One region of the Erwinia psychrophila genome, then DNA from elsewhere that is predicted to be linked to it. Evidence: predicted binding sites of a transcription regulator. Region 1 holds the regulator's gene; each other region holds the start of a gene.
The links. Region 1 encodes Fur, which represses iron uptake genes when iron is present. Its sites were predicted from a motif close to ATAATAATGAGAACNACTATCAA; they were not measured.
Positions count from the first base shown of each region.

Region 1 (7,803 bases):
ATCTGCTGACGCCGGGTCGCGAACTGGCGGTGGATGGCGATGAAAGCGATGGTTATGACGTGAACGTGGAGAATAGCGGTAATAAAGAAACTGATACTGAGTCTCTTGCGCGTCATTACATCAGTGCGGTAGGGGGATCGGATAACCTGACCGGCATCGACGCCTGTATCACGCGACTGCGCCTGAACGTGAAGGACAGCGGGGCCATAAACGAAGCCGTGGCTAAACGCCTGGGCGCGTCCGGCGTTATTCGTCTGAATAAGCAGAGTATTCAGATTATTGTCGGCACGCGGGCGGAAACCATCGCTTCTGCGATGAAAACCGTACTGAGTAAAGGCCCTGTTTCCGCTGCGGCGGCGGCAACCTCTGCGGCGTCCATCGCCTCCCCGGTGGCGCAAGCTGAACCTAAAGTGGCAAAAGGGGTGATCGGGGTACTCGTGGCACCGGTCAGCGGTGAAGTGGTTGCACTGGACCAGGTGCCTGATGAAGCCTTCGCCAGTAAGGCGGTCGGCGATGGTCTGGCAATCAAACCAACCAGCAAAACCGTTGTTTCTCCAGCCGCAGGCACCGTGGTGAAAATCTTCAACACTAATCACGCGTTCTGTCTTGAAACGGAAAAGGGCATCGAAGTCGTGGTGCATATGGGGCTTGATACCGTCGCGCTGGGCGGCAAAGGCTTCACGCGTCTGGTTGAAGAGGGCGCTCAGGTTACGGCCGGTCAGCCGGTACTTGAGATGGATCTCGACTGGCTGAATGCCAATGCCCGCTCGATGATTAGCCCTGTCGTGGTCAGCAATATTGAGGACTACAGCGGCATTACTCTGCTCGCGGGTGAAACCGTTGTGGCGGGCGAAAGCCGCCTCTGTGAGATTAATGGTTAACGGCTAAGGCCAGCTTGATGCAGGGCGGGAAGCGATTCCCGCCCTTTTTTTATCGTTAAGCCCTAACAAACGGTTGTTTCCCTTCGCCGCTTTGTGGATCATACTCCGTTATTTCACGTACTAATTGCGCTAAGCATTCCTGAGGAAATTGAGATGAGTGAGGCAGAAGCCCGCCCAACTAACTTTATTCGTCAGATTATTGACGAAGATCTGGCGAGCGGTAAGCACACCAGCGTGCATACCCGCTTCCCGCCCGAGCCTAATGGCTACCTGCATATTGGTCATGCCAAATCGATTTGCCTCAATTTTGGCATCGCCCAGGATTACCAGGGCCAGTGCAATCTGCGCTTTGACGATACCAATCCGGTGAAAGAAGACCTGGAATTCGTTGAGTCGATCAAAGAAGACGTGCAGTGGCTGGGCTTTGAGTGGAGCGGCAACGTCCATTACTCATCTGACTACTTTGATCAGCTGCATCACTATGCCGTTGAGCTGATTAATAAAGGCCTCGCCTACGTTGACGAGCTGACGCCTGAGCAAATCCGCGAATATCGCGGCTCGCTGACTTCTCCGGGTAAAAACAGTCCTTACCGCGATCGCAGCGTGGAAGAGAACCTGGCGCTGTTTGAGAAAATGCGCAACGGTGAGTTTGCCGAAGGCACTGCCTGCCTGCGCGCCAAAATTGATATGGCGTCTAACTTCATTGTGATGCGCGATCCGGTGCTCTACCGCATCAAGTTCGCCGACCATCATCAGACGGGCAGCAAGTGGTGCATCTACCCGATGTACGATTTCACCCACTGCATCTCCGATGCGCTGGAAGGGATCACCCATTCGCTCTGCACGCTGGAGTTTCAGGATAACCGCCGTCTCTATGACTGGGTGCTGGATAACATCACCATTCCGGTGCATCCGCGCCAGTATGAGTTTTCGCGCCTCAATCTTGAGTATGCGATCATGTCCAAGCGTAAGCTCAGCCTGCTGGTCAGCGAGAAGATTGTAGAAGGCTGGGATGACCCACGTATGCTGACCGTTTCCGGTCTGCGCCGTCGTGGTTACAGCGCGGCTTCTATCCGTGAGTTCTGCCGCCGTATTGGGGTCACTAAGCAGGACAACATCGTGGAGATGGCTTCGCTGGAATCCTGCATCCGTGACGATCTGAATGAGAATGCGCCAAGGGCGATGGCCGTACTCGATCCGGTGAAGCTGGTCATTGAGAACCTGCCGGCGGGTCACGAAGAGATCATCACCATGCCTAATCATCCGAACAAGCCGGAGATGGGAACGCGGGATGTGCCGTTCAGCCGGGAAATCTATATCGATCGCGCTGACTTCCGTGAAGAAGCCAACAAGCAGTACAAACGTCTGGTGCTGGGCAAAGAGGTTCGCCTGCGCAACGCTTACGTGATCAGGGCTGAGCGCGTGGCAAAAGATGAAGAGGGCAATATTACCTGCCTGTTCTGCACCTGCGATACGGAAACGCTGAGCAAAGATCCTGCTGATGGCCGTAAGGTGAAGGGCGTGATCCACTGGGTTTCTGCCGAGCATGCGCTGCCGGCCGAGTTCCGGTTATATGACCGTCTGTTCAGCGTGCCAAATCCTGGTGCGGCGGAAGATTTCCTGACGACGATTAATCCTGAGTCGCTGGTTATCCGTCAGGGCTTCGTCGAGCCAGGCCTCGGCAATGCACAGCCTTCCAGCCCTTATCAGTTTGAGCGCGAAGGCTACTTCTGTGCTGACAGTCGCTACTCCAGCGCCAGCAAGCTGGTATTTAACCGTACCGTCGGTTTACGCGATACCTGGGCAAAAGCAGGCGTATAAACGTTCCGGCCTCTGTCAGGGCTAGCGTTGACAGAGGTGGCGTACTTGTACAGGTTAAAATCCGTAATCCTTTTTTCAGGATTACGGATTTTTTTATGTCACGTCATGGAGAAGAGGGACAGGGCGCGGGATAAAGAGGACGCAATCGATCTGGTATCGCAATCCCTGCTTAACCTGTTTTACAGACGAAAAAAACCGGTGAGGTCCTCACCGGTTTTTTCTTTTTGAGCCGCAGTCGCTTCAGTAAACAGAGCGAGTGCCGATCTGGCAGCATCACCGGAACGTAAAAGCGTACAGGTCTGAATCCTGCTGCCGGGTTAATTTTTGGTTACTTATCGTGCAGCGTCTCATCTTCACGGCAGTCGCCCGTAAAGCAGTGACCATAGAGATAGAGGCTGTGGTTGCTGAGCTTGATGCCGTGCTTCGTGGCGATATCACGCTGACGGGCTTCAATAGACTCATCGCGGAACTCAATAACCTTGCCGCAGTCCAGGCAGATAAGGTGGTCATGATGATGCTGCTGGGTCAGTTCAAAGACCGACTTGCCGCCTTCAAAATTATGACGCGTCACGATACCGGCGTCATCAAACTGGTTCAGAACGCGGTAAACCGTCGCCAGACCAATCTCTTCGCCCATATCAATCAGGCGCTTATACAAATCTTCCGCACTGACGTGATGGCCTACGGGTTCCTGAAGCACTTCCAGAATTTTAAGTCGTGGAAGTGTGACTTTCAGGCCGGCCTTCTTTAATGCGGTGTTATTGTCAGTCATGCGGATATTGTCCTGTTACTTTGCTAGTCACTAAGTGGCTGAAAAGCCCTGAGCATCGGTCGTCGCTGAAAAACCAGGCGCCTCAGTATAGAACTGATACGCCGAAATGAAAACCGCGGAGGCGCTTCACCGCTGTGGGATGTAAGGGAGAAGCCGTTACATCCTGAAAAGCAGGGGCCCGTCTGTGGTGGATTACATTTCGCGCTGTCTCATCGAAGCCGCCTTTAGGGCGAAAGGCGCTGAGAAAGCCGGATGACCGATGGCGATATTGTACAGTTTTGCAGGTGAAAGTTACAAAAAAGTGCCTATTACTAATATAGGAAAAACCATGCGCCTGATGTGAGATAGCGCCCACATCAGGCGGCCAGAATCAGGCCTCAAGGATTTCCTTCAGATGCAGCTCCTCGTAAACCTGCCTGACCCACTTCTCTGTACGTTCAGCGGTCAGTTCAGGTTGACGATCTTCATCAATGGCCAGGCCGAGGAAATGATTGTCATCCGCGAGGCCTTTAGACGCTTCAAAATGATAGCCTTCCGTCGGCCAGTGGCCAACGATCACCGCGCCGTTAGGCTCTATGATGTCGCGAATAGTCCCCATCGCGTCACAGAAGTACTCGGCGTAGTCTTCCTGATCGCCGCAGCCAAACAGGGCCACCAGCTTACCGTTGAAGTCGATCTCTTCAAGAGTAGGGAAGAAATCGTCCCAGTCGCACTGGGCTTCGCCGTAGTACCAGGTGGGGATACCCAGCAGCAGAATATCAAAGGCTTCAAGGTCTTCTTTGCTACTTTTCGCGATATCATGAACCTCAGCCACCTCGTTACCGAGCTGCTTCTGGATCATTTTTGCAATGTTTTCGGTATTGCCCGTATCGCTGCCAAAGAAAATGCCTACGATTGCCATGAGTTTAATAACCTCTTGAAACTTAATGATATGGTGACTGCTGTTAAAGACAGATAACGACAATGATAGCAGACAGCCTCAGGGGGATAAACGAGTAATACTCCTGCTTTTGTCGCTTTGTGCTTTGTCCCGGTCTGCGTGCAAAGCCCTGGCGGCGGGCTTTTAACCGTTCTGTCTGACTAACTGCGCCATCACCATTTCTTCTATCAGCTCGCTGCGGCTCATATTGCGCTGCTCGGCGAGCTGGTTAAGGGCATCCACCGCGTCGCTGTTCATTTTCAGCTCGACACGCTTCAGTCCACGCACTTTATCCCGTTTAAGCTGGTTGCGTTTGTTGATACGCAGCTGCTCATCACGCGTTAGCGGATTTGTTTTAGGTCGTCCCGGACGACGCTCATCTGCAAACAGATCGATCGTGGTGCGGTCCGTGTTTTCTTTTGCCATAGAATCGAGATACTGAAAAGGCTGGATTGCTGATGAATTGGTCAGGCTGCCGGCTGAAATTTCATCAGCGACAAATTTTTAGCGCGCCATCATACCCTGTGAAAGTGGGGACGACAATGATTTAACATCCCCATAAAACTTTTGTTGTTACAGCGCGAAAAAGCGGCTGATGGCGCGTAAAACCGCTTCAGGTTTTTCCGCATGGACCCAGTGACCTGCGCCGCTGATAACATGGGCGCGCGCCTGCGGAAACTGAGCGAGCAGCGCCTCGCGGTATTCATCAGCGAGATACGCTGAGCGGTCACCCCGGATAAAGAGCGCAGGATGCGGCCAGGCGGGCAGCGTTTGCCAGCCGATGATCTCATCGTAGGCATTCCAGAGGGCTGGCACGTTAAAGCGCCATTCACCTTCATGGAATGATTTCAGTAAAAACTGAATCACCCCTTCTTCATCTATACTCTGACGCATCAGGGCGGCCGCCTCACTGCGTGACGTGATTCCCGCCGCGCTGACCGCATCGAGGGCGGCAAAAAAGCGGTCGTGATGACGTTCCCGGTAGGCGATGGGGGCAATATCGATAACTACCAGTTGCTCAATGCGCCCGGGGACCAGCGCGGTCAGCGCCATCGCGATTTTACCGCCCATAGAGTGGCCCACGACGGTGAAACGATCGATTCCCAGATCGTCAAGTGTCTCCACGACATCCTGCGCCATAGCGGGATAGTTCATCTCCTCTGAACGTGGAGAAAGGCCGTGATTGCGCACGTCAATCTGCACCACACGGCGGCGATCCTTCAGCCCCCGGGCCAGCACGCCAAGATTGTCGAGGCTGCCAAACAGGCCGTGAATCAGCACCACCGGCGCGGCGTCGGTAGCGGATTGTTCAGATTGCAGGCGAACATTCAATTTCATAGTAAAGTTCTTACAGTGGAAACGAGGGGTTAGGGTATCATGGATGGACGTATTCTGCCGAAACGGCAGGTGTGGGGCCTCCGATCTTTTTGCGGCATATTCTGACTTTTGCCGGCTTTCAGGACTGGCGCTACACCCCGGCAGGATTTAACTTTATAATCCTCATGTTAGAGCTGGTTCGAAAGGCTATTGTGCGTTTGTCATCCACAGCGTGCGTGCTGACCGGCTCTCAAGCACTAACCGTACTGGATAAAGATGAAAACTATCGAAGTCGACGAAGAACTGTACCGTTATATCGCCAGCCATACCCAGCACATTGGTGAAAGCGCCTCTGACATTTTACGGCGTATGCTTAAATTTACGGCCGGTCAGCGCGCACCAGCGGCCAGCGGTGTGGCAGCGACTTCTGCGCCTGTTGCAAAAGAGAGTGCTGCGGTGAAGGAAGAGGCGCGCCCTCTGGATCGCGTCCGCGCTATGCGCGAGCTGCTGCTCTCTGATGAATATGCTGAACAGAAAAAAGCAGTGAACCGTTTTATGCTGATTTTGTCGACTTTATACAATCTTGATCCCAAGGCATTTGCCGCCGCGACCGAATCGCTTCATGGTCGTACGCGCGTCTACTTTGCGGGTAATCAACAAACCCTGGTACAGAATGGCATCCATACCAAGCCCCAGCACGTTCCGGGCACGCCGTATTGGGTGATCACCAACACCAACACAGGCCGTAAACGCAGCATGGTCGAACATATCATGCAGTCAATGCAGTTCCCGACGGAGCTCACTGACAAGGTTTGCGGCACCCTCTAACTGAGAACTAAGTGTCAGGGAGAAGCGCCAATGGCTAATCACCCCCGTGCCGGGCAGCCTGCCCAGCAGAGCGATTTGATTAACGTTGCACAATTAACCTCGCAGTATTATGTCCTGCAGCCCGATCTGAACAATGCGGAACATGCGGTGAAATTTGGAACCTCAGGCCATCGCGGTAGCGCGGGACGTCAGAGCTTCAATGAGACGCACATTCTGGCCATCGCCCAGGCGATTGCGGAAGAGCGTAAAAAGAACGGCATCACCGGTCCTTGCTACGTGGGTAAAGATACCCATGCGCTCTCCGAGCCAGCCCTGATTTCCGTACTGGAAGTGCTGGCGGCGAATGGCGTTGACGTTATCGTTCAGCTGGACAACGGCTACACGCCGACCCCGGCCATTTCCAATGCCATCCTTGAACACAATAAGGCGGGCGGCGCTAAGGCCGATGGAATTGTGATTACGCCTTCGCATAATCCACCGGAAGATGGCGGCATTAAATACAATCCGCCAAACGGTGGCCCAGCGGACACAAACGTCACTAAAGTCGTTGAAGATCGCGCTAATGCGCTGATCAAAGATGGCCTGAAAGAAGTGAAACGCATCGCGCTGGATCAAGCCTGGGCGAGCGGACACCTGCAGGAAAAAGATCTGATTCAGCCTTATATCGAAGGGCTGGCGGAGATCGTTGATATTGCCGCCATTCAGAAGGCCGGCCTTAAAATCGGCGTCGATCCGCTCGGCGGCTCGGGTATTGCCTACTGGCAGCGCATCGCTGAGTTCTACAAGCTGGATCTGACCATCGTTAACGATTCAGTGGATCAGACCTTCCGCTTTATGCACCTTGATAAAGATGGTGCGATCCGCATGGACTGCTCTTCCGAAAGCGCCATGGCGGGTCTGCTGGCGCTTCGTGATAAATTCGATCTCGCTTTTGCTAACGATCCGGATTATGACCGTCACGGCATCGTCACTCCGGCGGGTCTGATGAATCCTAACCACTACCTTGCGGTAGCGATCAACTACCTCTTCCAGCACCGTCCGCAGTGGGGCAAAGAGGTTGCGGTCGGGAAAACGCTGGTCTCCAGCGCGATGATCGACCGCGTGGTTAACGACATCGGCCGCCGTCTGGTTGAAGTGCCGGTGGGTTTCAAATGGTTTGTTGACGGTCTTTTTGACGGCAGCTTTGGCTTCGGCGGCGAAGAGAGCGCTGGCGCGTCTTTCCTGCGCTTTGACGGAACGCCATGGTCTACCGATAAAGACGGCAT
Region 1 is NZ_JBCHVB010000001.1:1,191,135-1,198,937, reverse strand. Features, by position in the region: gene nagE (N-acetylglucosamine-specific PTS transporter subunit IIBC) at 1-881, shown strand, start outside; gene glnS (glutamine--tRNA ligase) at 1,035-2,702, shown strand; gene fur (ferric iron uptake transcriptional regulator) at 3,031-3,474, opposite strand; gene fldA (flavodoxin FldA) at 3,845-4,375, opposite strand; gene ybfE (LexA regulated protein) at 4,538-4,819, opposite strand; gene ybfF (esterase) at 4,967-5,731, opposite strand; gene seqA (replication initiation negative regulator SeqA) at 5,987-6,538, shown strand; gene pgm (phosphoglucomutase (alpha-D-glucose-1,6-bisphosphate-dependent)) at 6,569-7,803, shown strand, end outside.

Region 2 (7,803 bases), on a different contig from region 1:
CGCACCGGTCCTGAGCTGGCGCAGCTGGTCAGGCTGCTGGGTGAACGTTGCAAAACGCTGAAAGAGATGGCTGCCTCATGCCGTTATTTCTATGAAGAGTTCGACGAGTTCGATGCGGATGCGGCGAAAAAACATCTCCGTCCCGTTGCCCGCCAGCCGCTGGAAGTAGTGCGGGATAAACTTAACGGTATTACCGACTGGACGGCTGAGAACGTTCATACCGCTATTCAGGCCTCAGCCGATGAGCTGGAAGTCGGAATGGGCAAAGTGGGCATGCCGCTGCGCGTTGCGGTGACCGGTGCAGGGCAGTCACCTGGACTCGACGTGACCGTCCATGCGATTGGCAAAAGCCGTTCGGTGGCGCGAATTGAGAAAGCGCTGGGTTATATTGCGGCGCGTGAAGCACAGCAGTAAACCTGACTTTCTTTCTCTTCTCTAAAAACAATGCCAGTCAGTAAATGACTGGCATTGTCCCTCAGGGCCAGTTTTTACTTTTCGCCTCGGGTGATGTCCAGCCGCGTCAGTAGCCCTTGTATACCTTCACGTAACAGCAATGAGTACAACTTTTCCTGTTCGTCGGCGCTCATCTGCTGAAGAGAGGTCATAAGCAGAGCGGGGAGTGAATTCTGTGTGACCCGATAGGTGGCGATGGGCTCGGCGGCATGCCGGGTAGACTTAAGAAAAGCCTTCACGCGTTCATCAATAAAGATCATTCGCGCTTTTCCGCCCTGTACGCCGGGCTTGGGGGCGGTCGTCCATTGTTCTTTCTTGACCCATTTATTAATGGTCTGACGACTGAAACCCGTTTCCTGCGCCAGTTCTTCTGGCGTTAACCATTCCTTTTTCATCATGCAATTCCTTTTTGCCGTTGTACGTAACACGAACATATTACAGCAAATTGTTGACTGAACAACTAACAGGAACCAGTAACAGGAAGGGCGAAGAAAGGAATAATGCGCGGTGGGGAAAGAACCCTCTGCCTGAACGACAGAGGGAAAACGATTAGCGTGACGCCGGAGCTACCTGCACCTGAGGCCGGTAGGCCATATAGTAGGCCAGGCCAACAAATACAGCACCGCCCACGGTATTGCCTAAGAAGACGGCAACAAAGTTTGGCAGATATTGCATCCAGGTCAGCTCACCCGCGAAAATCGCCGCAGGGATAATGAACATATTTGCCACGACGTGCTGGAAGCCGATCGCCACAAACGCCATAACCGGGAACCACATACCGAAGATTTTGCCCATCATATCTTTACTGGCGAAGGCCAGCCATACCGCGAGGCAAACCAGCCAGTTGCAGCCGACGCCGGAGATAAATGAGTGCAGGAAATCAGCGTTAACTTTCGCTGACGCAATAGCAACGGTTTTCTTCAGATAGTCGCCTTCGGTCATGCCCAGCATGTGGCCAAAGAACCAGGCAACGGCAATGCTGCCAAGGAAGTTAGCGATGGTGATCCAGAACCAGTTACGCAGGACGCTTAAGCCGCTGATCTGGCGGGCGAACCAGGCTACTGGCATCGTCATCATATTGCCGGTGAGCAGCTCACCGCCGGCCAGGATCGTCAGAATAATCCCTACCGGGAACACCGCCGCGCCCAGCAGGCCGCCGAAGGAGCCCCAGTCAGCAGGCAGTTTATTGATAACGTGCAGATCCAACAGGAAGCCGGTGGCGATGAAAGCGCCCGCCATAAAACCAAGGATAAGCAGAGTGGAAATAGAGTGTAGACTTTTTGCGACGCCTGACTGAATAGCGATCGCTGCGATTTCTTTAGGTGAATGCAAGGACATAGTAGCTCTGTTTCTGGTGTAGTAATTGTTAAAATAAAATGGCCGACTTCACCGCACGGAACAGACACGCATCCAGCGCTGGCAAGGGTCGGCCTTCAAAAGCGCGGGCAGTTTTGCACGAGAAATTAACAAAAACAAGTTTAATTAGCGCACTAATTAACTGCTTATTTACAACATTGCCTGGCACGTATGGTGGGTGTAGCCACATTGTTGTGAAATTTATGTCACAGCGCCATTTTATTCCCCTTAAGCGCTCTCCTCAGGGGATTTCTGCTAACGAAAAAATCCGCTAAAGAGCTATTTCTTCAGCGCACTGGCGGCTTTTTCAGCGGTTGACCGCAGATTGGCAATTTGCCGTTGACACCAGCGGCGCCGTTTCATATTATCCCCGCCGTCAAGACGACAAAGGTTTTTCGGCTCGGGGGTATAGCTCAGCTGGGAGAGCGCTTGCATGGCATGCAAGAGGTCAGCGGTTCGATCCCGCTTATCTCCACCAAATTTTCACCAGACGATTTGGCGCGAAAAACCGGTTTTTTGTTGTGGGGGTATAGCTCAGCTGGGAGAGCGCTTGCATGGCATGCAAGAGGTCAGCGGTTCGATCCCGCTTATCTCCACCAATCACTTCTTCTGTTCATTCGCCGTCCGGCAAAATTAATTATCCTTTTTAAACGCTGTCCTGTTCCTGCTGCATTCACTGTGCCTTCTGTCGCGCTAATTCTGAAAGTGCGTGCGTTAGCTGTCTGCGTCGGTCTGTATTGGCGTCCTTCAGCCTGAGACGAGCAGCTTCTGGTCGCCACGGGCATAAAAAAGGCGAACCTCATGAGGTTCGCCTTAGACGCTATATGTGACCGGGGAAGGGGATTAGCCCAGTACCAGGCCCGCAATAGATGCAGAGAGTACGCTGACCAGCGTGGCGCCGTACAGCAGCTTAAGCCCGAAGCGGGAAACAACGTTACCCTGCTCTTCGTTCACGCCCTTAATCGCACCGGCAACGATACCGATTGAGGAGAAGTTAGCGAAGGAAACCAGGAAGACAGAGAGAATGCCTTCCGCACGCGGTGAGAGCGTTCCGGCAATTTTTTGCAGGTCCATCATCGCCACAAACTCATTTGAAACCAGCTTGGTGGCCATGATGCTGCCAACCTGCAACGCTTCTGCGGAAGGGACGCCCATCATCCAGGCAAACGGATAGAAGACATAACCCAGCACGCCCTGGAAGCTGATGCCGAACAGGGTATCAAACAGCGCGTTCACCGCAGAGATAATCGCGATAAAGCCGATCAGCATGGCGGCGACAATGACCGCAACCTTGAAACCTGCCAGGATATATTCGCCCAGCATCTCAAAGAAGCTCTGTCCTTTTTTAATGTTGTCCAGCTTCAGATCGTCCTCATGCTCGATGCGATAAGGATTAAGCAGTGAGAGAACGATAAAGGTACTGAACATGTTCAGCACCAGCGCGGCGACCACATATTTCGGCTGCAGCATCGTCATATAGGCGCCGACAATAGACATAGAAACGGTGGACATGGCGGTCGCGGCCATGGTGTACATGCGACGTTCGGACATTTTGCCGAGAATATCTTTATAGGCGATAAAGTTTTCTGACTGTCCCAAAATCAGCGAGCTTACCGCGTTAAAAGATTCCAGCTTACCCATACCGTTGATTTTTGACAGTACTGTTCCGATTAAGCGAATGACAACAGGCAGAATGCGGAAATGCTGTAAAATACCAATCAGTGCGGAGATAAAGACGATAGGGCAGAGGACATTGAGCCAGAAGAAGGCAAGTCCTTTATCACTCATATTGCCGAAGACGAAGTTTGTGCCCTGGGCGGCAAAACCAAGCAGCTTGTCAAACAGACCCGCAAATCCCTGTACGAATCCAAGGCCCACTTCCGAGTTCAGGAAGAACCAGGCGAGAAGAACCTCAATGACCAGAAGCTGTATGATAAAACGTACGCGAATGTTTTTGCGATCCTTGCTGACCAGTAAGGCCAACAGGGTGATCACCACCAGCGCCAAAGCAAAATGCAAAATGCGGGACATGATTGCTCCAAATTTGAAGGCTGTTATATTTCGCTGCACATTCTATGTAACAAAGAGCGGAAAAACGAGATCTATGCCTCAATATAACAATTACCTATCGGCTCAGGCCTCAGATTTCACGATTTGCTCACATCCTGTCAAAGTTTAAACATCTCTTCTCCCTTGTAGACGCTTATTTTATCACCTAAAGTGAAAAAGGTTGCCGGGTTTACGGGCGTGACGTACCGTATCTCATAATATAGCCTTTGCTATACTTGTTAGCTTTAGCTATCACAACGATAGCTACCATCCATTCAGGCGAACTTGATAATCATTCTCATTTAAAAGAGAATGGGTCAGACAGTTACGATCAGGGGTATCACTATGTTTGAAGGCCGTGCCACGGAAGCAAGGGTCCGCGGTTCACGTAAAATTAAGCTCTCGCTAATGGGGCCAGCCTTCATTGCGGCTATCGGCTATATCGATCCCGGCAACTTTGCTACCAATATTCAGGCCGGGGCCTCTTATGGCTATAAGCTGCTGTGGGTGGTGGTCTGGGCGAATGTGATGGCGATGGTCATCCAGCTGATGTCCGCCAAACTGGGTATTGCCACCGGCAAAAACCTGGCTGAGCACATACGTGACCGCTTCCCGCGTCCTGCCGTCTGGTTTTACTGGGTGCAGGCGGAGATTATTGCGATGGCGACCGATCTGGCTGAGTTTATCGGCGCGGCGATCGGTTTCAAGCTTATCTTCGGCGTAAGCCTGCTGCAGGGTGCTGTGCTGACCGGCGTGGTGACCTTCCTGATCCTGATGCTGCAAAGCCGGGGGCAGAAACCGCTTGAGCTGGTTATTGGTGGCCTGCTGCTATTTGTGGCCGCCGCCTACGTAATTGAACTTTTCTTCTCACAGCCCAAGGTGGTCGATCTGCTGCAGGGAATGGCGGTGCCTTCGCTGCCGGGGCCTGATGCGGTCCTGCTGGCCGCTGGCGTGCTGGGTGCGACCATTATGCCGCATGTGATTTATCTGCACTCCTCGCTGACCCAGAGTTCAGCTAGCGGCTCGCGTGCGGAGCGCTACTCCTCGACCAAGCTGGATGTGGCGATAGCCATGACCATCGCCGGCTTTGTCAATCTGGCGATGATGGCGACGGCGGCTGCGGCCTTTCACTTCAGCGGTCATAGTGGCATAGCCGATCTGAACGAGGCCTGGATAACCCTGGATCCGCTATTGGGCCGGGCGGCAGCGCTGGTCTTTGGGCTGAGCCTGCTGGCGGCGGGCCTCTCTTCAACGGTGGTCGGGACGATGGCAGGCCAGGTCGTGATGCAGGGCTTCATCCACATCCATATTCCGCTTCTGGTGCGCCGGGTGATCACCATGCTGCCTTCCTTTATTGTGATTATGGCCGGCTGGGAGCCAACGCGTATCCTGGTTATGAGCCAGGTCTTACTGAGTTTTGGCATTGCGCTGGCGCTGGTGCCGCTGCTGGTCTTTACCGGAAACGCTGAGCTGATGGGCGATATGGTCAACTCAAGGCTGATGCAAACGGTGGGGAAAGTTATCGTAGTGGTGGTGGTGGCGCTTAACTTTTATCTGCTGGTCGCGATGGCGATGGGCATGTCGATATAGCCCTGTTTCTGCTGCGTAAAAAAGCCGACTCTGCGTCGGCTTTTTTGATTGTCAGTGATGATGACCGCGATGGTGATGACGCTCCCGTTCATGATGGTGCCATGCCCGCTTACGTTCCCGCTGGTGCCATCTGCGCTCGCGCTCCCATTCATGCTGGCGACGCATCTCCTGATGACGCTGCCACTGTTCATGACGCCACCAGCGGCCCTGATTGTACCGGTAGTGATTGCGCCAGTAGCGGGCATCGCGCCAGTGACCACCGTCCCAGTAGCGACCATGATGATCCCGATCGCCCAGATGCAGGGTGATACCGGGAGCCAGAGTGATCCTTGCGCTGTCGGCCTGTGCTGTGTGCATCGCCAACGGGGTGAAGCTTGCCAGCAATGCGGCAATAAATAATAAAGCTTTCATTGGATCTCCTTATCAGCGGCACTGCTGTACCGCTGTGGGATCGAGATTATAAAGAGATCGCTGCCGTTTCGCCTGGCGGAGTCTGAAAAGCGCGCTGCGGGAAGGGCCGGAAGGAGATTTGAGATTTATCCGTAAGATGCCCGCCGCAGAAGGCGGCGGGCATTGTTCAGGCAAGGATCGCGTCGATGCGATCCAGCTCAGCCTGGCTGAATTCGCGGTTGGCGAGCATCCCGGTAGCATCATCGATCTGGCTGGTTTTACTGGCGCCAATCAGCACTGACGTCACGCGATCGCCGCGCAGGATCCAGGCCAGCGCCATCTGGGAAAGTTTCTGTCCGCGCTGCTGCGCCAGTTCGTTAAGCTGACGTACCTTCTCCATTTTCTCTGCGGTCAGCTGATCGCCGCTGAGGAACTTGCTGCCGCTGGCCGCCCGGGAGTCTTCCGGGATGCCATTCAGATAGCGATCGGTCAGCACGCCGCCCGCCAGCGGTGAGAAGCCGATGCAGCCTACGCCTTCTTCCGTCAGCACATCCAGCAGCCCTTCCTCAGGCGTCCGTTCGAACATGGAGTATTTCGGCTGGTGAATAAGACAAGGAGTGCCCAGCTCTTTGAGAATAGTGATAGCTTCCTGCGCACGCTGTGCCGGATAGTTTGAAAGCGCAATGTAGAGCGCCTTGCCCTGGCGAACAATATGGTCCAGCGCCATCATGGTCTCTTCCAGCGGCGTTTCCGGATCCGGACGATGATGATAAAAAATATCCACGTAGTCCAGATTCATGCGTTTCAGGCTCTGGTTCAGGCTGGCAATCAGATACTTACGCGAACCCCAGTCGCCATAGGGTCCGTCCCACATGGTATAGCCCGCTTTTGAAGAGATAATCAGCTCATCACGGTAGGGCAGAAAATCTTCGCGCAGGATACGGCCAAAATTCTCTTCTGCCGATCCGGGTGGCGGACCGTAATTATTGGCCAGATCGAAATGAGTGATACCGTTATCAAAAGCGTGGCGGAGCAGGTCGCGACTGGTATCCACCCGGGTGCTGTCGCCAAAGTTGTGCCACAGCCCCAGTGAAATGGCGGGGAGCTTGAGCCCGCTTCGCCCACATCTTCGGTAAGGCATGCGCTGATAACGTTTTGTATCTGCCTGATAAATCATAGATAAATCCTGTGCAGTAGGGAGGGGGGAGTAAAGGAAGCATAGCAGTGTATACGGTTACACAGAATGGATTCGGGCGGAGGATCTCAACTTGAAGAAAATTCTGAAGCGTAACGTTGCCTTGCCAGTAGCGGGAAAGCAGGTCACTAACGCAGTGAAAAATATCGGCAATACTTTACTCACTATTTCCAGAGTGAGGAACAGGCTATGTCGCTTATTACCGTTGGAGAATATCTGCTTTCGCGTCTGGAAGACGCCGGTATCGGCCATCTGTTTGGCGTGCCCGGCGACTACAACTTGCAGTTTCTTGACCGGGTAATCGATCGTGCCGACATCGGCTGGGTGGGGTGTGCCAACGAACTGAATGCCGCCTATGCGGCCGATGGCTACGCCCGCTGTAATGGCGCAGCGGCGCTGCTTACCACCTTTGGCGTTGGGGAGCTGAGTGCGCTGAACGGCGTGGCCGGGAGCTTTGCGGAGTATCTGCCCGTCATCCATATTGTCGGTGCGCCACCTTCAGCGGCGGCTGAGGAGGGCCTGCTGCTGCACCATACGCTGGGAGATGGCGATTATAGCCACTTTATACGCATGTACCAGGAGGTCACGGTCGCGCAGGCTACCCTTACCGCCGAAAATGCGGCCAGAGAAATTGACCGGCTGCTGGAAACGGCGCTGCAGTTACGCCGTCCCGTTTACCTCTCCCTGCCCAGCGATGTGGCTGAAGCGATGATCCCTTCGCCTGACGCCCCCTTTACACCCGCACGGGACGGAGATACCTCTTCAGCCGG
Region 2 is NZ_JBCHVB010000006.1:25,495-33,297, reverse strand. Features, by position in the region: gene gltX (glutamate--tRNA ligase) at 1-414, shown strand, start outside; gene AAH446_RS14650 (YfeC-like transcriptional regulator) at 489-848, opposite strand; gene AAH446_RS14645 (formate/nitrite transporter family protein) at 1,003-1,791, opposite strand; tRNA gene AAH446_RS14640 (tRNA-Ala) at 2,212-2,287, shown strand; tRNA gene AAH446_RS14635 (tRNA-Ala) at 2,333-2,408, shown strand; gene AAH446_RS14630 (NupC/NupG family nucleoside CNT transporter) at 2,653-3,840, opposite strand; gene AAH446_RS14625 (Nramp family divalent metal transporter) at 4,204-5,448, shown strand; gene AAH446_RS14620 (DUF2502 domain-containing protein) at 5,500-5,859, opposite strand; gene mgrA (L-glyceraldehyde 3-phosphate reductase) at 6,026-7,015, opposite strand; gene AAH446_RS14610 (alpha-keto acid decarboxylase family protein) at 7,223-7,803, shown strand, end outside.
Region 2: the regulator Fur is predicted to act here: its motif matches at 4,144-4,166, upstream of AAH446_RS14625 (Nramp family divalent metal transporter).

Region 3 (7,803 bases), on a different contig from region 1:
CGCGACTTTTACCCCTTCCATATCATTCCGTGAACCCAGAATACTCTGTACATAAACCGCCGGAACGCCGGGGAAGGCGAGCAGCAGAGCGTGAGCCAGCATAAAGCGCTGAAGCCGCGTATCATCGTCGTCCTCTTTTTTATTCAGCGCGTCCATATAGGTGACGTTGATTTCGTAAGGGCTGGCGGTGCCGTCAGGGTTATTTTTCCACGAAATCAACGCGCCTTCGGCTGCCAGATCGCGCACCAGAGACACGATTTCGGTTTCCGGCAGGATCCCCCGTAGCGGATTCAGGCCAATGCCATCGTGCGAGGCGAGAAAATTAAAGAAGGTGGTTGTACCGCTGCCCACGCCCAGCGAGGCGGCCCACTGCTTCAGGGCACGGGCGGAACCATAATGGATAGCGTGCAGTACCAGCGGCGGCAGCGAAAAGTTATAGACCATTTGCGCTTCGTCACGCCCGTTACCCAGGTAGCTGATATTGTCTTTATGCGGGACGTTGGTTTCGGTGATGATCACCGTACCGGGCGCCACTTCATCAGCAATGGCGCGAAAAAGCTTCACCAGCTGGTGCGTTTTTTCAAGGTGAATGCAGCTGGTGCCGGGGGTTTTCCACATATAGCCGACCGCGTCCAGCCGGATATAGTCGGCGCCTTTTGCCAGGTAATCCAGCAGAACGTCAACCATGCTCAGCAGCACAAAAGGATTGGCGAAGTTGAGGTCTATCTGGTCTGCGCTGAAGGTCGTCCAGATAAACCGGGTGTCGCCGTCGGCCATCTCAAAGGGCGTCAGTAAAGGTGACGTGCGCGGGCGGGTAACGCCGCTCAGATCGGTGGCGGGAGGCATACTGATAAAAAAGTCATCCCAGCCGGGATCCATCGCCAGATAGTGCTTAAACCAGGCGCTATGAGAGGAGATATGGTTGCAGACAAAATCGAACATCAGGCGCGTATGCTGGTGCAGTTCGGCCACATCTGACCAGTCGCCGCAGATGGCGCTGACGTGATGATAGTCAATCACCGAGAAGCCGTCATCCGACGAATAAGGGAAAAAGGGCAGCAGATGGACGAGGCTGAAGCTGGACTGGAGGTGCTGTTGATAGAAACGGGAAAAGGTACGCAGCGTGGGGGCTTCGCTTTCGCGGAACTGATCGGCATAGGTTATCAGCACCACGTCTTTTTCATCCCAGTGCGCCTTGCGTGGGTGGGTTAAGGCGTCACGCGTTTCCCGGATGGCGTCAGACAGCCTCGCCCGACAGGTTTCGGGAAAAGTGCTGTCATAGATCTTATCGAGTAAAGAATTGATAATTTCCATTTTTATTGAGTGAGCCACCGCAATTATTCACAGCCACGTTAGCTTTCACTGTAGACCGTTGAAGCAATATCGCAACTTCAACGGCCTGCGATGTCAGCGTAAAAGCGGGCGTATCAGTGACAGCTGCCGCTTTTCGCGCACCCCTGACAGCGGTTTTCCGTCACTACCGTTTTGACCGCCAGGCGCTCAGGGGGCAGATGGATGTTTTTCAGCACTAACCAGACCAGCAGATTAAAGATGGCGACTGCCAGCAGCGTAATGGCGCTGTTTTGCGGGTGCGCGCTGAAGGTGGCACACTGATAGAAAAGGGTGGCCAGCGAGTACGCCAGGTTCAGGCCCCAGAGAATAGAGAACAGCATCCAGCGGCGGCTGCTTTCGCGGGCAATAGCCCCCATTACCGACACGCAGGGCACGTAAAGCAGCACAAAAATCAGGTAGCTGTAGGCGGCGGCATCGTTGACGAATTTGCTGTGCATCATGCCCATCGCGCCGCTGGCCATCTCGCCATCGCCTTTGCTGGCTTCAACAGGGTTAGAGAGGACGCTGAGACTGAACGTTTCCCGCACGCCCGCCCAGGTTTCCTTTAGCGCTTCGCTCAGCTCACCGGCCAGGCTGAAACTGTTCACATCGAAGGGCTCCTCATGCAGCGCTTCGGCGGTATAGAGCGTGTTCAGCGTACCGACAACCACTTCCTTCGCCATTGCGCCCGTGATCAGGCCCACCGTCGCCTGCCAGTTATCATCATGCACGCCCATCGGTGCCAGCAGCGGCGTTATCTGACGGCTCACCGTTGCCAGCGCCGATTCATCGATGCGGGATACCGGCTGGCCGCTGAAGGAGAAGCTGTTCAGGCCGCCGATCAGCATGCTGACCACCACGATCACCTTACCAGCCCTGAACACGAAGCTTTTCAGCCGCTGCCAGGTTTGCAGCAGCAGGCTTTTCAGGTGCGGGACGTGCCAGGTCGGTAGCTCCATCACAAACGGCGAAGCTTCACCGCGCATCAGCGTGTGTTTCAGCACCAGCCCGGTCAGGATCGCAGCGGCAATGCCAAGCAGATAGAGGCTGAATACCACCAGCGATCCGCGCTGGCCAAAAAACGCGGCGGCAAAGACGGCAAAGATAGCCAGCCGTGCGCCACAGGACATAAAGGGAGCCATCAGGACGGTCATCAGGCGTTCGCGCGGCGCATCCAGCGTGCGGGCGCCCATTACCGAGGGTACGTTGCAGCCAAAGCCGACAATCAGCGGCACGAAAGATTTGCCCGGCAGCCCCAGCGCCTGCATCAGGCGATCCATGACGAAGGCCGCCCGTGCCATGTAGCCCGAATCCTCCATCAGCGACAGAAACAGATACATCAGGCCAATTTGCGGCACCAGCGGCATCACGGTATTGATCCCGCCGCCGATGCCCTGCGCCAGAAACAGCGTTAGCGGCAGCGGAAAATGCAGCATGGCGCCAGCCCACTGCATGCCGTGAATAAAGAGCGCGGCGGAGCTGAGATCGAACAGAGGTTGCAGCGCACCGCCAAGGTTGATCGCCATAAAAAACATCAGGTACATCACGATCAGAAACACGGGAAGACCAAGCCAGCGATTCATTACCAGCCTGTCCAGCCTGGCGGAGAGCCGGTGCGGCGTTGCCCGATCGGGCAGGATAACGTGCTGGCAGATGGCTTCAATCGCCGCGTAGCGGGCGGTAACGATACGAAGCGGGTCATCCTGCTGACCCGGCAGTGAAGCGAGCAGCGCTGCCGCGTTTCCCACCTGTTCACGGCTATAGATATCGCCTTCCAGCGTTTGCAGCGCCAGCCAGCGCTTCTGCTGCGCCGTATAATGGGCCGGCATCGCCTCGCACAGCACCGCGACGTTACTCAGCACGTCGTCAGGGTAGCGCACCATCAGTTTTCCCGGCCGTGGGGAATAGCTGTCGATAGCCGCTTTCAGCTTATCGATGCCGCGCCCGCGGTTGGAGACCAGCGGCACGACCGGACAGCCGAGGCGTTTTTCCAGATCGGCAATATCTATCGTTATCTGCTGATTCTCGGCGATATCCAGCATATTCAGCGCAACAATGCAGGGTATGCCCAGTTCCTGGAGCTGAAGCGTCAGGTAGAGATTGCGCTCAAGATTGCTGGCATCCACGACGTTTACCACCAGGTCTGCCTCGCCGCTCAGCATGTAATGGCAGGCGATTTGCTCATCCAGGGAGGTTTGATCGGAAATGGTCGTCAGGGAGTAAGTGCCAGGGAGATCGACCAGCCGGACTTTATACTGACCGGTGGTAAAGGTGCCTTCCTTACGCTCGACGGTGACGCCAGCCCAGTTGCCTACGCGCTGCCGCGCGCCAGTGAGCTGATTAAAGAGCGTGGTTTTACCGGCATTAGGGTTGCCAATTAAGCCAATCGTGCAGGATTTCATGGTTATGCCCGCTCAAGCTGAAGGAAGGCCAGATCTTTTTTGCGTAGCATCAGGCTGACGAGGCGGGTATCGATCTGCACGGGATCGCCGAACGGCGCCACGCGTTTGACCTCGAAAATGGCACCCGGGAGCAGGCCGAGGGAGAGAAGTTTCTGGCGAAAGGCGGCGCTGACGTCTGGCGCAAAACGTACGATTTTGTAATGTTGCTTAGGAATGAGCTGCATAAATCCACCCCGGCGGCGATGACCGCACCGTGATAATTAACGGTGGAAATTATAATGAGAATGATTCTCGTGAACATTGATGCAGGACAATCTTTAATCCGGGCAAAACGGGGCGCACCGGATGGCGCGCCCCACAGAGAATTAACGCTTTTTACCGAAGGCCGCCGCAAGGGCATCGCCCATCGCGCTGTTATTGCTGACGGCAGACTGGGCCGCCGGACGGGCGCGCGTCTTGCCCTGAGCCGGACGTCCGCTTTCCCGCTCATTTTTGCCGCCGCTGCGGCGTGACTGGGTTTCGCCCGGCTGCTCATCAAGACGCATGGTCAGCGCAATGCGCTTGCGTTGCAGGTCAACTTCCATCACTTTCACTTTGACGATGTCGCCCGCTTTCACCACCTTATGAGGGTCGTCAACGAACTTATCGGCAAGCGAAGAGATGTGCACAAGGCCATCCTGATGTACGCCAATATCCACGAAAGCGCCGAAGTTAGTGACGTTAGTTACCGAACCTTCCAGTACCATTCCCGGTAGCAGATCGCTCAGGGTATCGATGCCCTCTGCAAACTGGGCGGTTTTGAATTCAGGGCGAGGATCGCGGCCAGGTTTTTCCAGCTCTTTAATGATATCGGTGACGGTTGGCAGCCCGAAACGCTCATCGGTAAAGTCAACCGCCCTCAGCGCACGCAGTCCGGCAGGATTCCCCATCAGCGCGTTCAGCGCTTCGCCGGTGGCGGCCAGAATACGCTGAACAAGCGGATAGGCCTCCGGGTGTACCGTAGAGGCGTCCAGCGGATTATCGCCCTGGTTAATACGCAGGAAGCCTGCGCACTGCTCAAAGGCTTTTGGCCCCAGGCGGCTCACCTTCAGCAGCTGCTGACGATTCTGAAAGCGGCCATTCTCATCGCGCCAGCTGACGATATTCTGCGCCATCATTTTGGTCAGGCCCGCCACGCGGGTCAGCAGCGGGACGGAGGCCGTATTCAGATCCACCCCCACGCCGTTCACGCAGTCTTCCACCACCGCATCCAGCTTCTTCGCCAGCTGGCTCTGGCTGACGTCGTGCTGGTACTGACCAACGCCGATCGATTTCGGGTCGATTTTGACCAGCTCGGAGAGCGGATCCTGCAGGCGGCGGGCGATAGAAACGGCCCCGCGAATGGAGACATCCAGGTCTGGGAACTCCAGCGCGGCCAGCTCGGAGGCGGAGTAGACGGAAGCGCCAGCTTCGCTGACGATCACTTTTTGCGCGTTGACCTGTGGGAACTGCTTCTGCACGTCGAGGAAAAAGCGTTCGGTCTCGCGGGAGGCCGTGCCGTTACCAATGGCAACCAGCTCCACATTATGGCGGGTACAGAGTGCCGCTACGGCCGCCGCCGCTTTCGCCGCCTGGCCGGTATGCGGATAAATCGTGTCGGTAGCCACTACCTTGCCGGTAGCATCCACGACCGCGACCTTCACGCCGGTACGCAATCCCGGATCGAGTCCCATAGTGGCGCGCATACCTGCCGGAGCCGCCATCAGCAAATCGTGCAGGTTGCGGGCAAACACGTTGATCGCTTCATCTTCAGCGCGCTCGCGCACCGTGCCCATCAGTTCGGTTTCCAGATGCAGCAGAACCTTGATACGCCACGTCCAGCTAACGACCGCTTTGCGCCAGCTATCGGCTGGTGCGTTGTTCAGGCGCAGGTTAAGGTGTTCCGTAATGATCTGCTCGCCCTGGCTCTCACGGGGCGGCTCGTCGAACTGCGGGTCGGCGTTAAGCGCCAGCTGCAATACGCCTTCGTTACGGCCGCGGAACATTGCGAGCGCACGGTGTGAGGGAACGGTGGCCAGCGGCTCATGATGATCGAAATAGTCGCGGAACTTGGCGCCTTCTTCTTCTTTCCCTTCCACAACGCGTGACGTCAGGTGGGCGTTCTTCCAGAGATAATTACGCACTTTCGCCAGCAGGGAGGCGTCTTCAGCGAAGCGCTCCATCAGAATATAGCGGGCGCCATCAAGCGCGGCTTTGGTATCCGCGACGCCTTTACCGGCATCGACGAAGCGGGCGGCCAGCTGCTCAGGCTCCTGCGACGGATCCTGCCACAGCGTATCCGCCAGCGGTTCAAGCCCGGCCTCAATAGCGATCATGCCACGCGTGCGGCGCTTCAGCTTATAAGGAAGGTAGAGATCTTCCAGCTCGGTTTTACTCTGGGTGGTGCTGATGGCGCTGGCCAGCTCGTCGGTCAGCTTGCCCTGGTCGTCGATCGATTTCAGAATAGCCTGGCGGCGATCGGCCAGCTCACGCAGATAGACGAGGCGGGTTTCCAGCTGGCGCAGCTGGGTATCATCCAGCCCGCCAGTCACTTCCTTACGATAGCGTGCGATAAATGGCACGGTATTCCCTTCATCCAGCAGGCGAACAGCGGCATCAACCTGTTCTGCCCTGGCGTGAAGCTCACTTGCAATTATGTGGCTCAGCGAATCTTTCATCATGGGTTACTTTATGGCTATAAGACAGCGGTCAGTTATACGGTTTGCAGGTCTGAATTGCCAGCGGCAGGCCGGTCAGATGCGCAATAACCGCGCGTTCAGGATGGGTTAATATAGTCAATATTAACGACATACCAGGTGGCTTCGCCTGCGGGCGTCAGTACGGTGGCAACGTCGCCAGCTTCCTTTTTTAACAGGGCTCGCGCCATCGGCGAATCAATCGAGATGTAGTCTTTGCGGCCAAAAATTTCGTCATAGCCGACGATGCGAAAGCGCTTCAGCTCGCCGTCATCATTTTCCACTTCCACCCAGGCGCCAAAAAAGACTTTGCCATCCTGCTGCGGGGAGTAATCGACGATGCGCAGCTGTTCGAGGCATTTGGTCAGGTAGCGTACGCGGCGGTCGATCTCCCGCAGGCGTTTCTTATTGTACTGATAGTCGGCGTTTTCACTCCGGTCGCCGAGGCTGGCCGCCCAGGTCACTTTTTTGGTCACTTCCGGACGTTCTGTGCGCCAGAGAAAGTCCAGCTCGGCTTTCAGTTTGTCGTACCCTTCGCGGGTAATCAGTTTGGTTTTCATCCGGCAACAGCCATCTCCAGTCAGACAATGGCCGTTATTGTAATCACTCTGGCTTTGTTATTCATCATCAGTGGGCGCTCCCCTGCCTGCGGCCCGCCATCTCTTTTTCACAATGAGGGGCAGGTCAGGAAAATCTTCAAACTATTGCCACGTTTTTTCCGTGTCTGGCGCTGACGGAAAGGGGAATACGCGGCCATGGCGTAGAGTGGCTGTCACAGACATTGCCGTCCGGCAGAGAGGGAGATTCTGAAGATGACGCATCTGAACGTACTGGAACTGGGAGCCGATCCCACAGCCGCAACGCTGTCTACCGCTGCGCTACAGCAGGCTATCGATCGCGCATTGCCTGGCGACACGGTGATGATCCCTGAGGGACGGTTCCTGACCGGCTCACTGTTTCTGAAAAGCGATATCACGCTCTGGCTGGCTGAAGGCGCGGTTTTACTGGGCAGCCAGCAGCTTGCTGACTATAAGCCCGTCTGGACCCGCGTGGCGGGCATTGAGATGACATGGCCCGCCGGCATCATTAATATCAACGGCTGTCAGCGGGTAATTGTTGCGGGTCCTGGCATCATTGACGGGCAGGGCAGCGGCTGGTGGCAGCGCTTCTGGGGAGAAGATGAACAGGGGGGGATGCTGGCGGATTACAGCGCGCGCGGCCTGCGCTGGGTGGTCGATTATGATTGCCAGCGTCCGCGCAATCTGGTGGTTTATCAGAGCGAACATATTACCTTGCGCGATTTCACCAGCCGGGAGTCCGGGTTCTGGAATATTCATCTCTGTTATTCCTCTGGA
Region 3 is NZ_JBCHVB010000004.1:96,790-104,592, reverse strand. Features, by position in the region: gene AAH446_RS11615 (sugar phosphorylase) at 1-1,314, opposite strand, end outside; gene feoB (Fe(2+) transporter permease subunit FeoB) at 1,428-3,734, opposite strand; gene feoA (ferrous iron transporter A) at 3,737-3,958, opposite strand; gene AAH446_RS11600 (Tex family protein) at 4,100-6,433, opposite strand; gene greB (transcription elongation factor GreB) at 6,529-7,008, opposite strand; gene AAH446_RS11590 (glycoside hydrolase family 28 protein) at 7,261-7,803, shown strand, end outside.
Region 3: the regulator Fur is predicted to act here: its motif matches at 4,007-4,029, upstream of feoA (ferrous iron transporter A).

Region 4 (7,803 bases), on a different contig from region 1:
TGGCGTCCGGGACCACCAAAACGTACGGGCTGGTGGTGCCCAATATCGGCAATGCGTTTATCGCCTCTTTTGCCCATGCGCTTCAGCAGGAAGCCCTGGATCATGGCATGGTAATGCTGCTGGGCGATGCGGGGGACAGCCGCAAACGGGAACTGGAGTTGCTGAATAATCTGCTTAGTCAACAGATCGACGGGTTGCTGTATAACAGCGTCGATCGTCATCCTTACATCGATCTGATCCGGGAAAGTGGCACGCCGTTTGTCATGCTGGATCGCGTCGATCCCGGTTTAAACGTTAATATTCTTCGCGTGGATGAAAGCGCGGCCGCCTTTCAGGTTACCGCTCATCTGCTCAGCCATGGCTATCAGGAGGTGGGCATTATCTGCGGCCCGCTGGAAAGGCTGAATACCCAGGACCGGCTTGCGGGCTGGCGTAAGGCACTGCGTGAATATGGGCTGATTGAGCATCCACAGTGGATATTTCCGGCAACCTATACCCGCGAAGGAGGCTATCAGGCGGCAAAACATATGCTGCTGGCCGGTAAACTCCCGCGAGCCTTATTTATTTCAAATGAGGCACAGGCGACAGGCTGTTTGCGGGCGCTGACGGAAAATAATATCAGAGTACCGGAGCAGCTGGCGCTGGTCTGTTTTAACGGGACGGATCGGTCCGCCTATCATGTTCCCTCGCTGACCACGGTGCGTCAGCCGGTGAATGAAATGGCTAAAAAAGCGATTGAGATGCTCATGGCGCCGGCTGGTCAGGTGCAGCTGAGCGAATTTTCTCACCGGCTTGAGATCGGTGAATCCTGCGGCTGTCAGCCCCCTCTTTTCAGGTAACCCCTTATTAAAGACACTTCATGAAACGACTTATTATTGATTGCGATCCGGGAAACGGCATAGCCGGGGCTAACGTGGATGACGGGCTGGCACTCGCGCTTGCGCTGGGATCGAAAGCGCTCTCGCTGGAGCTGATTACCATTGTTGCCGGCAACACGCCTAACGATGTGGGCTACAGCGTGGCGAAAGACTTAACCGACAGGCTTGGGATTACGGTGCCCGTCGTGCAGGGAGCCTCACGGGCGCTGGCCGAACCTCCGGAGCCCTGGCGTAAAGAGCTGGATAACCGGATCCATATCAACAAGCTTGGCCATCTGTGGAAGGACGTCCGGCCGCCAGAGAGGGCTGTCGCGCCCAGTCGTGAGGCTGCGGATGCTATTGGCGAGTTAATCTGCGCCAATCCGGGTCAAATCACCCTGGTGGCGATCGGCCCGTTAACCAACGTGGCGCTTGCGCTGGAGCGCTATCCGGAAATGGCGGAGGCGGTGCAGGAGATTGCCATTATGGGCGGCGTGTTCGCGCTGGATCATTTTATCAAAGATACCAATTTTGGCCTCGATCCCGAGGCGGCACATCAGGTACTGACCAGCCGGGCGAACATTACGCTGGTGCCGATGGATGTCACCACCCAGACGATGATGACGCATAGCGATTTGGATCGCATTGAACGGTTTAACACTCCGCTGGCAAAATTTGTCACCGACACGGTTCGTCCATGGCTGGACTATTCGATGCAGACCCGTCATCTTCCGGGCTGCTGGATCCATGATGCGCTGGTGGTGGCCTGGCTGCTGAATCCGGGAATTGCGACAGCGGCGGACTACTTTGTGGACGTTGAGCTGAGGCCGGGTCAGACGCGGGGAAAATCCTGGCGCTATCGTCAGCCGCTGGGCGTCAGCGTTGGCACAGGTGAGCCCGCTGGTGGAGTGATTCATGTGCTGAAAACGGTGAATAACCGGCTACTGCTGGAGATGATTGAACAGGCATTGGCGCACTGAAATAGCCCCAGACCGAAAATCGCCAGAACCGCTGATGCCGGTCAGCGGGAAGGGCAGGCGGCCTGAGGCTGTTGAGGGTGGAAGCAGGTGTCAGGCTTCTCCGGGGATCTGACAGACGTCGACCCATGTTGCATCGGTCAGCGTGGCAATCCTTTCCGGCGAGAGGCGTACGGCACTGTTGATCGAACCGGCCGCCGGCAGGACTTCATCAAAGGCACGAAGCGAAATGTCACAAAAAACCTGTAGCGGCGTCTCTAATCCGAACGGGCAAACGCCGCCAACGGGATGGCCTGTCCAGCTCACCACCTCGTCCGTGCTGAGCATGCGGGCTTTTGCGCCCAGCGTCTTTTTCAGCTTGAGGTTATCCAGGCGGGCGTCGCCCCGCGTTACAATCAGCACCACGCTGTCGCGCACTTTAAGCGACAGCGTTTTGGCGATTTGCCCCGGTTTTACGTGATGTGCTCTGGCCGCCAGCGCCACGGTAGCGGTGCTTTCAGCAAGCTCAATAATTCCTACATCAGGGGCGCGTTCGGCGAAGAACTGCCGTACAGTCTCCAGGCTCATGCTTATCTCCAACAAAACGAAGCGGATAAACCTGCCACAGAGTGCGCTGACTGTAAACGGAAAAGGAGAGGGTTCAGACCGGTTTTAAGGTGCAGTTACCGCAGCGTTGAACGTCAGGCAGGCGGTAGCGCTGGCAACAGGTACGGCGTTGCATCTCCCCTTCGCGTGGCAGCATGGTGCGGTAGAAAGGATTATCGGTGCCGTCAGAGAGCGTTTTCGAAAAGAAAAAAGCGTGTTCCAGCTCCGCGCGTAAATCTTCACCGATTAGCGGAGCGATCTCCCCCAAAAACCAGTAGACGGAGAAGCCGGTGTTGCTCCAGATCAGCTTACCGTTGATATCGCCATGTTGAACGATGCCCTGAATGGCCGGGATAAGATGCTGCTGGATCAGACGATCCATGCGGCGACGGGGGCTGAGGTAGCGGGCCTCTTCATCTTCACGCACGTCAATCCAGAAGGCGGCCGGGCGACCGGTTTCATGAAATTCAACGTGACAGCGTTCAGGTGAACAGTCCAGCGCCCGGGATTCCAGCAGCAGGCTCATCATCATCGGGGGCAGAAAAAGGCCGAAATACCACTGTGCCCAGAGCGACTGCAGAGGTTTGTTTTCGCGTTCCATCTCACGCTGTTCGCGGTAGATAAAATCGCCGTAGCGTCTGTTCAACTGGGCAAAGTTTTCGGGCTGTGACCAGCGCTTAAGCGTCATGCACTCTGCGGGCGCTTCTTCACCCAGGCGGATCGTTTCCAGGAAGTAAGAACGGTGCTCACTGAACAGTGCACGCAGCGAATCGCCAAGCGAGCGATTGCTTTGCAGGAAGATCAGCGGATAAGAACCATACTCAGATGCCTGACGAACAATCGTGGTCATGTAGTATCCAGTTTAAACCGAAGTACAAAAACAAATGATAATCGTTCTTGATTGTATCTGAGAGAAAACGGACAGACAAGCAGCAATTTTCGCCGCATTACGCCGCAGCGCAGTCCCCCTGTTGAGGGTGTGGCTATAAAAAACGGGGCCAGCGGATAAGAGAGCGTTGCTTTTTAATCACGTGGCAGAATTGATGCAGAAAATTTTTCACTGTCCGGAGATAAGGGAAAGAAATAGTGCATGCAGAGAAATAATAAATTCCATTTATTCAGAATAAATAACAAACGCTGCAGCCGCAATTGAATATTATTATCGCCAGAATGCGTTTTTAGTCACTGCGACCTTTGCAAAGGTGACGATAATTAACGGACAGGAAAGGAGAGGAGACTATTTTTGCGCATCAGGATTATCTGAATTTAATCTAATTGTAAGTGACTGGAATGTATCGGCCCGCATGCCGGGCCGGTAACATCAATTACATTGCATCGGCAGGCTGGCTGAGCGAACTTTTAGCAATTTCATCGCTGGAAAGGATGGTATTTCTCCCACGGCTTTTCGCCAGATAGAGCGCCCGGTCTGCATTAGCCAGAGCGCCATCAAAATCCCGATCGTAAAGGGGAGCAAACCCCGCGCTGATGGTGACGTGGGTGGCAACGCGTTCGTTGAAAAGATGGGGGATTTCCAGCTCCAGCACGTACTGACGGATGCGTTCCGACAGCTTACGGGCTATCGATTCGTTGACGTTGGTCAGCAACACCAGGAACTCTTCTCCGCCGTAACGCGTGACGATATCACGCGAGCGCACCGCATCACGGATAGCAATAGAGACGCGCGCCAGCGCCTGATCGCCCATGGCGTGCCCATAGTTGTCGTTATACGCCTTGAAATGATCGATATCGAGCAGCAGGACAAAGTGGCTGCCGGCGTGGTTATCCAGAATGTTTTCCAGCCTGTTTTTAAGCCCGCGGCGGTTATAGAGCCCGGTGAGCGGGTCGAGCATGCTCAGGTCGCTGTAGGTTTCCTTCTCCTCGTAGAGCTGGCGCATCAGGCGTCGGGTAAAGATATCGCGCCGCCGCTGCATCAAATGATGCAGGGTGAATCCCCCCAGCGGCAGGACAATAGTGCACAGGATCAGCAGGGTGTTATGGCCGTTATCCAGCACCAGGGCCGCCAGCGACGACGGGGCGGCGTGCAGACAGAAGGCGAGCAGGTGATCTCCCAGCGCAATCATGCTGATAAAAAAAATGCCTACCAGGCTGACCACTAAAAAACTGCTGTCAAAAGCGAAGGCGAATTTATAATTAAGGACAATTTGCCATGCCCAGAGCAGACCTGTGAGCAATGCCACAAGATTTAATATCGGGAATTTGCCTGTAGGCTTCAGGGTTACCCAGATTAAGATTAATACACTGGTTAAAGCGATTGTCATCACAGGCGACATTAACTCAAATGCGCGGTTTTTTCCGATACTGTATAAGCAAAATAACGATGTGGCTGTGTTTAAAAAAAGAAAAAGCATCAGCGAAAGGCGATGCTTGCTGTGAAGCAATTCATCATAAGTTTGTAATTTCATTATGTTCTACTCGTAACTGCTCAGAAATAGCGCCGGGCGGTAACCGAAGGTGCCAGCCTATTTCACGCGTGGAATAGTGTGAACCTGTTATTATTAGAATTTTCATTTTGGGTGGATCGAATTCAATTTATCACTTAACAACAGAGCTGTCATTAGCGCCAGCAGAGTTTAGGATAATGGCGCTAAAAGTTGCTGAAAGATGAAAAATATTCTTATATGATAGTGGGAATCATTATCATTTAAGAAGGTGTGGGATTGCGATGCTGATAGCGATAGTGGCCGCCTGTGGCCTCTGGGGGATAAGCCTGATGTTCGGAAAAAAACTGGATAGCGGCTGGGGAATAGTCCTTCCCTGCACGATTATGCCGCCGATCACCCTGATGGATCTCTCGTTCAGCGAATGGCGTCTGGTTATGGTTATTGCGCTGCTGGCGACCGTCGTTATGCTCTACCATAAGCGTCTGCGTCACTATCTGCTGTTACCATCCTGTCTGGCGCTGACGGGCGGTATAGCGGCAATTTCACTGAATTTCAGTGCGCTTTAAAAAGGATGAAGCAAAAGCTTTTCGGGAAAAATAATGAGGATGGATACGGGAGAGGGAACGCAGGAAGTTTGTTCAACGTGGTGCGAAGAGAGGGACTTGAACCCTCACGTCCGTTAAGACACTAACACCTGAAGCTAGCGCGTCTACCAATTCCGCCACCTTCGCATCTTTGTTGAACTTTTTTATTCACATCACCGCATTTGGTGCGAAGAGAGGGACTTGAACCCTCACGTCCGTTAAGACACTAACACCTGAAGCTAGCGCGTCTACCAATTCCGCCACCTTCGCGCAGATGCTGCGTAATATGAATAACATGGTTTTTGGTGCGAAGAGAGGGACTTGAACCCTCACGTCCGTTAAGACACTAACACCTGAAGCTAGCGCGTCTACCAATTCCGCCACCTTCGCATACCATCAATACATGATAAATGTATTGCAACCACGGAGGCGCATTCTAGAGATTTTCCGGGGGACGTCAACAGTTATTTGACGCCCCTGCGGCGATCGCTGCAAAAAGCAACGCTCACGCCGCTTTGTAGCGGAATCAGTTGCTTGCCCGACGGACGCAGCAGCGCGGCATCCGGGCAAACTGCACGCTAGCGCTTAGCTTTACTGGCGCGGGCGAGAACGGCGCGGTAAACCTTGAAGCGACCGTTCTGGAGCAGAACCTCATGACTGCCGAAGGTTTCATCAAGCACCTGCGGATAGGGCAAAAAGGCATTCGCCACAATACGCAGCTCGCCACCCATATTCAGGTGTTTGGCCGCGCCGCGAATCAGCGTCTGTGCCGCGTCCAGACTGGTTTGCATCCCGTCATGGAAAGGCGGGTTTGAGAGGATCATATCGTAACGTCCGGTCACGTCGGAATAGACGTTACTGGCAAATACTTCGCCTTCAAGCTGGTTGGCGGCAAGCGTCGCCTTGCTGGCTTCTATCGCCGCAGCGCTGACGTCCGTCATAAACAGGCGGACTTTCGGGGAGAAGCTGGCCAGCATGGCGGAAAGCACGCCCGCGCCGCAGCCCACGTCCAGCACTTTACCTTTCATATGCGGCTTCAGGGTGGAGAGAAGCAGATTGCTGCCGGCATCCAGGCCGTCACGGCTGAAGACGCCGGGCAGCGTTTTCACCGTCAGATCGCCCAGCGGATACTCATCCCACCAGGCGTCGGCGTCAAAGGTCGGCTGCGCGTCAAGCCGGCCATGATAGAGGCCACAGCGACGGGCGCTGTCGATTTTGGTCAGCGTCGCCCACTTCTCTACCATCTGCTCCGCGCTGCGCACGCCGCTGCGGTTTTCACCGACCACAAACAGATCGCTGCCGACAGGCAGTAGCGACAGCAGATTCTCTAACTGGAACTGCGCTTCGGGTTTGTTTTTCGGCCAGAAATAGATCAGCGTATCGCAGTCCGCCAGCCGATCTGCCGTGGCAATCAGACCGAAGTGGGCATTCTCCCCCAGCGCACGGCTGAGGATCTGCCAGTGATGATACTGTTGGGTATGCACCCGGCTCAGGGCGGTCTCCAACTGGGCGGGCAGGTCATCCTGCAAGTCGCCAGCAAACAGCACGCGGCGTTGAGTAAATTCATCACTGTGGCGCAGTATCACTTCACTGGCCGGGGAAAATGCAGACATCGGTGGCTCCTTACAAATCAGAGCGGGGATTATACCGAAATTAACCGGGCAAGTAAGAAGCGGTGAGAGGTTTGTTGGCGCAGATTCGATGGGTTTGCTAGCATAGCGGCGCAATCGGGCGACCAGACGGGATAAAGAATGTCTTCCAGACGTGACTGGTTATTACAGCAAATGGGCATAACGCAGTACAGACTGCGGCGTCCGCGCGCCCTGCACGGCGAGGTGGCGGTATCGCTGCCAGAGAAAACCCGGCTACTGATTATTGCCGACGCTCCCCCTTTACTGACCGATCCGCTGATCGGCGACGTCCTCCGCGCCATGCTGATGCAGGAAGAGGAAGTGGTTGTGCTTACGCCTGACCAGCTCGCGATGCTGCCTGATGATACCCGCTGCATAAGCTGGTGCATGGGGCTGGCCTCGCCAGTGACGCTGGCAGGTTCCCAGATCGCTTCGCCTGCCCTGGCGGAGCTCTACGACAATGCCGGCGCGAAACGTGCGCTATGGCAGCAGATTTCTCACTATGAATCAGATTTCTTTACTGACACCGCAGGATCTTGAGCAGGCGCTGGCCATCGAGCAGCGCGCCCATGCTTATCCCTGGAGTGAAAAAACGCTGGTCAGCAACCAGGGTGAACGCTACCTGAACTTCCGGCTTGATGCCGACGACAAAATGGCGGCTTTTGCTATCACGCAGGTGGTTCTTGACGAAGCGACGCTGTTCAACCTTGCTGTGGATCCGGCCTTCCAGCGCCGGGGGCTGGGTCGCTCTCTGCTGAATCACCTCA
Region 4 is NZ_JBCHVB010000002.1:157,008-164,810, forward strand. Features, by position in the region: gene AAH446_RS06820 (LacI family DNA-binding transcriptional regulator) at 1-839, shown strand, start outside; gene AAH446_RS06825 (nucleoside hydrolase) at 860-1,837, shown strand; gene AAH446_RS06830 (YbaK/EbsC family protein) at 1,928-2,401, opposite strand; gene fhuF (siderophore-iron reductase FhuF) at 2,475-3,269, opposite strand; gene AAH446_RS06840 (GGDEF domain-containing protein) at 3,745-4,842, opposite strand; gene AAH446_RS06845 (DUF1435 domain-containing protein) at 5,103-5,387, shown strand; tRNA gene AAH446_RS06850 (tRNA-Leu) at 5,466-5,552, opposite strand; tRNA gene AAH446_RS06855 (tRNA-Leu) at 5,589-5,675, opposite strand; tRNA gene AAH446_RS06860 (tRNA-Leu) at 5,709-5,795, opposite strand; gene rsmC (16S rRNA (guanine(1207)-N(2))-methyltransferase RsmC) at 5,984-7,018, opposite strand; gene AAH446_RS06870 (DNA polymerase III subunit psi) at 7,157-7,576, shown strand; gene rimI (ribosomal protein S18-alanine N-acetyltransferase) at 7,539-7,803, shown strand, end outside.
Region 4: the regulator Fur is predicted to act here: its motif matches at 3,304-3,326, upstream of fhuF (siderophore-iron reductase FhuF).